2 regions of the uncultured Salinibacterium sp. genome follow, and region 2 is predicted to be linked to the other one. Evidence: riboswitches for the same ligand, from Rfam matches in the RefSeq annotation. Region 2 holds a riboswitch; the other holds the start of a gene.
The links. A riboswitch is a leader RNA that binds a small molecule or an ion and turns the genes downstream of it on or off. The one in region 2 is predicted to bind thiamine pyrophosphate.
Positions count from the first base shown of each region.

Region 1: another riboswitch for thiamine pyrophosphate. It lies ahead of thiM (hydroxyethylthiazole kinase); the one in region 2 lies ahead of AACZ26_RS06080 (ECF transporter S component).

Region 1 is NZ_CAXBBH010000004.1:150,487-153,890, forward strand. Features, by position in the region: gene AACZ26_RS13095 (bifunctional hydroxymethylpyrimidine kinase/phosphomethylpyrimidine kinase) at 1-530, opposite strand, end outside; gene thiE (thiamine phosphate synthase) at 527-1,165, opposite strand; gene thiM (hydroxyethylthiazole kinase) at 1,189-1,998, opposite strand; TPP riboswitch at 1,990-2,081, opposite strand; gene AACZ26_RS13110 (MDR family MFS transporter) at 2,353-3,404, shown strand, end outside.
Region 2 is NZ_CAXBBH010000001.1:1,226,418-1,229,821, forward strand. Features, by position in the region: gene AACZ26_RS06070 (DUF3097 domain-containing protein) at 1-633, shown strand, start outside; gene AACZ26_RS06075 (LLM class F420-dependent oxidoreductase) at 654-1,580, opposite strand; TPP riboswitch at 1,608-1,718, shown strand; gene AACZ26_RS06080 (ECF transporter S component) at 1,749-2,381, shown strand; gene AACZ26_RS06085 (ABC transporter ATP-binding protein) at 2,453-3,404, shown strand, end outside.

The DNA.
Region 1 (3,404 bases), on a different contig from region 2:
TCGGCGGCAGGTTCCGCGGCGATGATCGCGAGCTCGGGGATATTGGGCGTCACCAGGTCACACACCCGCACGAGGTCGCGCAGCGCCTGCTCGGCTTCGGCATCCAACAGTCGGTCACCACTTGTGGCGACCATCACCGGGTCAAGCACCACCACGGGTGGCTGCACTCTTTCAAGCCACGCACGAACGACGTCCACGACCTCGACGGTGCCGAGCATGCCGATCTTCACGGCATCGATAGCGATGTCGTCGCTCAGGGCATCGAGTTGTTCGCGCAAGAAATCAGCGGGCGGCACGTGAACACCACGCACCCCGAGAGTGTTCTGGGCCGTCAATGCCGTGATCGCCGCCATCCCGTAGCCACCATTGGCCGCAATCGACTTGAGGTCAGCCTGAATACCGGCCCCACCCGACGGGTCGCTGCCAGCGATGCTCAGCACCCGGGGAATCCGTACCCCACTCGCGCTACCCACACCGCTCACGCTCGGCACGACACTCCCACCGGCTCCGCCCACAGCGCTCCCGCTCACGCCGTCACCTCCGCGTCGGCAGCCCACGCTGCGGCGAGCGCCCGCGCCGCCTCGCGCGGATCGGCAGCACCACAAATTGCGGAAACCACCGCACCACCGCGAGCGCCACTGGCCCGCAGCAGGGGGAGATCGTCCTGACCAACTCCCCCAATAGCTACGGCGGGCAACCCGCTGAGCGCAATGAGCTCGGCCATACGAGCGTGCCCGAGCGGTTCGGGAGCATCCTTCTTGCTCGTCGTGGGGTGCAGCGCACCAATGCCGACATAGTCGACTCCGGCAGAACGCACACTGGCCGCATACAGTTGATCTTCCGTCGACGCGCTCAGACCCACGATCGCTCGCGGACCCACGAGAGCACGCACCGACGCGACGGGCAGATCGCCCTGCCCCACATGCACGCCCGCAACCCGGGCTCCCATTTCTCGGGCAGCCAGATAGACGTCTACCCGATCATTCACGAGCACAGGAACCTTCAGCGCTACCGCCGTCGACACCCGCAACACCAGATCGAGAAATTCGCGCGCCGGCATGTTCTTCTCACGCAACTGCACGAGCGTCACTCCCCCGGCCACCGCTTCGTAGACGAGATCAACAAGGTCGTGGCCAGCGGCACGAGCCTGGGCTGAGTCCGTCACCAAATATGTCGACAGGTCGAAGCTCACGCGATCACCGCCCGTGCTGCAATGTCGTCCGCCGAAACTTCGCTCAGCGCATCCAAGAGGGCCACCGCAAAGCTGCCCGGCAGCGCCGAACGCTCCGCCGCGAGATCGGCCGCCACCGTGTAGACGCTTGTCGCCGCAACAGCCGCTGTCAGCGCATCCGGAGTCACCGCCGCAAATGCCGCCATGATCGCCCCGAGCGCACAACCGCCGCCCGTCACCTTGGTGAGTACCGGATGCCCGTTCGTGAGCCTCACGACACTCACGCCATCGGTCACCATGTCGGTCGCTCCCGATACCGCGACGGCGCCTCCCGTCGCGCGCGCGAGCATCTGGGCGGCGGTGAGGGCGTCATCCACGCTGCTCGTACTGTCGACGCCTCGACCGCCCGTTCCGAGTTCGGCGAGCGCCAGAATCTCCGAGGCATTGCCTCGCACTAGCGATGGACCGAGATCACGCAGACGATGAGCCAGCGACGTGCGCACCGGCAAAGCACCGATGGCAACCGGGTCAAGCACCCACGGCGTTCCGGCAGCATTGGCGGCCGGCGCAGCTTCGAGGGCGGCAGCGCGCTGCTCTTCGCGACACGTGCCCAAATTGATGAGCACTCCGGAGGCCACCCCGGCGAACATGCCCGCCTCTTCGGGAATGTCCACCATCGCTGGTGCCGCCCCCACGGCCAACAGAGTATTAGCGGTGAAGCCCACCACCACGTTATTGGTAATGCACTGCACGAGTGGCGACGTCGATCTCACCGCCTCGAGCGCGTCTTGAGTGGCGGTCAACAGCAGTTCTGGCGTACGCGACATGCGCGACATCCCTTCGCTAGTTCTAACTAGATCAGGTTCGACGGGTGTGTTCTCAGCCCCGCAGGGCACCCCGTGTCACAAGTTATTTCTTCCAACATACCGGTTCGGGCGGATGCTCGGACACGGGCACCAGACTGTTCAGAGTCATCGGCCTTCCGCTCCGTGCGGGCGCGCAGTGCGCGAGCGCATCCACCCCGAATTGGGCTCCCATTCACCCCGCTCAGCACGAAATGGGAATTATTGTGCTGACGAATGTCGTTGCACTGAGCAAGAATAAAGATGACGACTGATTTGTGCGCCCATTCGACACCGGCTGCTGCTTCGTCCGACCGCTGAGAACACGACAGGATTTTAATGACTAGCACCGCGCCGATCACCGGCAGCATTCCCCTCCCCAGCTCGGCTGAGGGGTCTTCAACGAGCTCGGTCGATAACAGCGGTCGCAACCGTCTCGTTATCGCGCTCATGCTCGCGGCAACTTTCGTCGTGTTCCTCAACGAGACGTCGCTTGTTGTCGCAATCCCCGGCATTATGGAAGATCTCAACATCCAACCGAGCACCGCTCAGTGGTTGTCGACATCCTTCATGCTCACGATGGCGGTCGTGATTCCCATAACCGGATTCCTCATCCAACGGTTCACGACCCGCAGCATCTTTATCGCCGCGATGTCCCTCTTCACCGCTGGCACTCTGTTGGGAGCTATTGCTCCCACGTTCGTGCTGCTCATTGTGGGACGCGTGGTTCAGGCCTCGGGCACCGCAATCATGCTTCCGTTGCTCATGACCACCGTCATGACTCTCGTGCCCCCGGCTACGCGCGGCAAGACCATGGGCAATGTGTCTATCGTCATGTCGATGGCACCCGCCGTCGGCCCTACGGTCGCCGGTCTCGTGTTGGCGGTCTTTGACTGGCGCTGGGTCTTCATCGTCATGATCCCCATCTCCGTTACCGCACTCGTGCTCGGCATCACCAAGGTGAGGAACGTCACCGACCCCCGCAAGGTCTCGATTGACATTCTGTCCGTCATCCTTTCGGCTATCGCTTTCTCAGGGCTCATTTATGGGCTCTCGAGTTTGGGCGAATCTGCGAGCGGTGACGTGCTGATTGCTCCCGCGATCCCGATTGCCGCCGGCGCCGTGAGCCTCGTGCTGTTCATCATCCGCCAGCTCGCGTTGCAGAAAACCGATCGCGCGCTGCTCGACCTGCGCACCTTTGCCGCGCCCGGCTTTGCCGTGTCGATCTCTCTCATGATGATCATGATGGCGGCGCTCTTCGGCACGATCATCCTGCTCCCCATGTTCACTCAAGACGTTCTCGGCCTTGAACCGATCCTCAGCGGACTGCTCGTGCTGCCCGGCAGCCTTGTCATGGGAGTGCTCGGCCCGATCGTCGGTCGCCTCTACGA
Region 2 (3,404 bases):
GATGGTGTTGCTGTGGAGTTGGTCAAACCAGCTCCTAAAGTCGGTGCGGCTGCCACTCGCAAGACAGCGTCAGGTTCATTCGCGGCGCCTGAGCAGCGCGCTCGCACGGCTCTCGCGAGTCGCATTTACGTCGAGGGGCGCCACGACGCTGAGCTCGTAGAAAAGGTCTGGGGAGACGACTTACGCGCCGAGGGAGTTGTCGTCGAGTTCCTCGGCGGCATTGATGACCTCGAAGCGATCGTCGCGGACTTTGCGCCTACCTCCGAACGCAAGCTGGGCATCCTCGTCGATCATCTTGTTGCCGGGTCGAAGGAGAGCCGGATTGCAGAAGCCGTGGGGCGCGGCAAGTATGGCAAGCACGCGCTCGTGGTCGGGCATCCATTTGTGGATGTCTGGCAGGCGGTCAAACCTCACAGTCTCGGAATCACTGCCTGGCCCACCGTGCCGCGCACGATCGAGTGGAAGCACGGAATCTGCGAGGCGTTTGGGTGGCCGCACGCGGATCAAGCCGACATCGCGCGGGCGTGGCAGTTTATCCTCTCGAAAGTGAAGAACTACGGCGACCTTGAGCCTGCGCTGCTCGGACGGGTCGAGCACTTGATCGACTTTGTGACGGTCGACCAAGACTCCTAGCGATAATCGCGTCGACCCTTCTAGTCGAGCTGAGGGAGCACTTCGCGAGCGAGAAAGTCGAGCTGGTCCAGGTCGTGGAAATCCATGACCTGAAAGTACACACGGGTGAAGCCGAGTGTTTTCAGCTCAGAGATCTTGTCGACCACTTCGCTAGCTGTGCCCGCAAAGCCGGTGTGGCGAAGATTTTCGGCCGTGCTGTTCGCCGCAGTGGCCCGCGTATCGATCTGAGCTTCCGTAGCGCCGACGGCTGTTGTGCCCGCAATCGAGAGTACGAGCGTTGACGGGTCTCTGTCGATCATTTCACAGGCCGCCTGAACGCGGTCGAGGCGTTCTTTGAGCGGGGCAACCGTTGCAAACCCCGCGTTGTACTCGGCGGCGAATGTGGCTGTCAGCGCGGGGGTGCGGCTCGGGCCGCTGCCTCCGATGATGATCGGCAGCGGGCTCTGAACCGGTTTGGGCAGCGCGGGGGACTGGGTCAGGGTGTAGTGCTTTCCCTCATAGGAGAACATTTTCCCCGGTTCGGTGCCCCAGATGCCCGTAATCACGTCGAGCTGTTCTTCGAGCAGCCCGAATCGTTTGGCAGGAAAAGGGATTCCATAGGCTTCGTGTTCACGCTCGAACCAGCCGGTGCCCAGACCCAGCTCGATCCGCCCGCCAGACATATCGTCGACTTGAGCAACCTGAATCGCCAGAATTCCCGGATGCCGGAAGGTCGCCGATGACACGAGCGTGCCGAGCCGAATGGTGGACGTCTCGCGCGCAAGCCCCGCCAAGGTCGTCCACGAGTCAGTCGGTCCAGGAATGCCACCGTTGCGGTCATCCATCGTCAGATAGTGGTCCGATCGAAAGTAGCCGGTGAACCCGAGTGACTCAGCTGCTTGCGCCAGCGTGAGCTGATCGGTGTAGCTCGCGCCGTTCTGAGGTTCGGTAAAGATGCGGAAGTCCATCGTCTGAGCCTATTGATGATTAGACTGGGAGGCGAACACGGGAGTCCGGTGAGCCGGGCTGAGAGGGAGCTTCTCCAAGCTTCGACCGTCGAACCTGATCTGGATCATGCCAGCGCAGGGAGCAGACACTCTTGAAACCCGTGCCATTCACTAGTGAAAGGCACGAAAGTGACCACAACAGCATCATCCTCGTCAACTACTCGCCCATCGACTCCGGGATCGCGTTTTCAGTGGCGCGTCATCGATATTGTCGTCGCCAGCGTCATCGGTGTTGCGAGCGGACTGATCTTCGTCATCTGGAACGTTGCGTCGACGCCGGCGCTCGCTCCGTTCTCTGCGCTCCTGCCGGGCCTGCAAGCAATCGGCGGGGGTTTTTGGCTGTTCGCCGGTGTGCTCACGGCCCTCGTCATCCGCAAGCCTGGTGCGGCCATCTACGGCGAAGTTGTCGCGGCATCCGTCTCTGCGCTCATCGGCAACCAGTGGGGCCCCCTGACGCTCGTGAGTGGCGTCACGCAAGGTCTCGGCGCTGAGCTCGTGTTCGCGGCATTCCTCTACGCCAACTGGCGGGTGAGCGGTGCCATTCTCGCCGGTGCTGGCGCCGGGCTTGCCATGGCCATGACCGACCTCATCCTCTGGTACCCCGGCTCGGCACTGCCGTTCATCCTGATTTACACCGCTGCTGCCATCGTCGGCGGAATGCTGATCGCAGGCCTGCTGTCGTGGCTTGCCACTCGAGGGCTCGCAGCAACCGGAGCGCTCAACCGTTTCGGTGCCGGTCGTGAGATTGCGAAGCGAGTCTGAGCTCCGTCACTCCTGCTGGCGTCACCGTAGAAGGATGGGGGTGGCGCCACTCCAGCAGGCTCGCCTGGGCAGTGCGCGGCCTCGATCTGCGCATCGAACCGGGCGAACGAGTGCTTATCTTGGGGGAGTCCGGGGCAGGAAAGTCGACATTCCTCCACGCCCTTGCCGGGGTGGTCGGTGACGACGAAGGGGAGTCAGAAGGTTCCCTTCTCGTAGATGGCCAGCATCCGGCATCCATTCGCGGTCGCACTGGCCTGGTGATTCAAGACCCCGACAGCCAGGTGATTCTGGAGCGCGTTGGTGACGACGTCGCATTTGGGTGCGAAAACCTCGGGGTGCCGCGCGACGAGATCTGGCCACGAGTGCGCCACAGTCTCGATCAGGTCGGGCTCGACGTTGCCTTGGATCGAAACACGAGTGCGCTCTCCGGCGGGCAGAAGCAGCGGCTTGCGCTCGCCGGTGTGCTTGCCATGCGGCCGGGACTCATCGTGCTCGATGAACCCACCGCCAACCTTGATCCCGAAGGAGTCACCGAAGTTCGGGATGCCGTGATCAGGGTTGCTGAAGCGACCGGCGCAACCATTGTGGTTGTCGAGCATCGCGTGTCGGTGTGGAGCGATGTTGTCGACCGAATCGTTGTGCTTGCCGCCGGTGGGGGCGTCATCGCTGACGGAGCGCCAGCGGAAGTGCTTTCGCGCCAAGGTGAAGAGCTTGCCGCGCGCGGGGTCTGGATTCCGCAGTTTCCGCCACCGCGACCTCAACGCTCAGTGCGGGCAGAGCAGCACACGCTCCTCACAGCAGACCGACTCGCATTCGGCCGCGCCAATAAAGCCATCGGAATCCCGTTCGACCACGAAATTCTTAGCAGTCATGCCCTCGCTATCACTGGACCGAACGGCGCGGGAAAATCCACCCTCGCGTTGACACTCGGCGGGCTACTCGCACCGGTAGACGGTGCTGTGGTCGCGAACCCTGCACTCGCGAAGGGTGCTGGCGTGCATCCGATTCGGTGGAAGTCTCGCG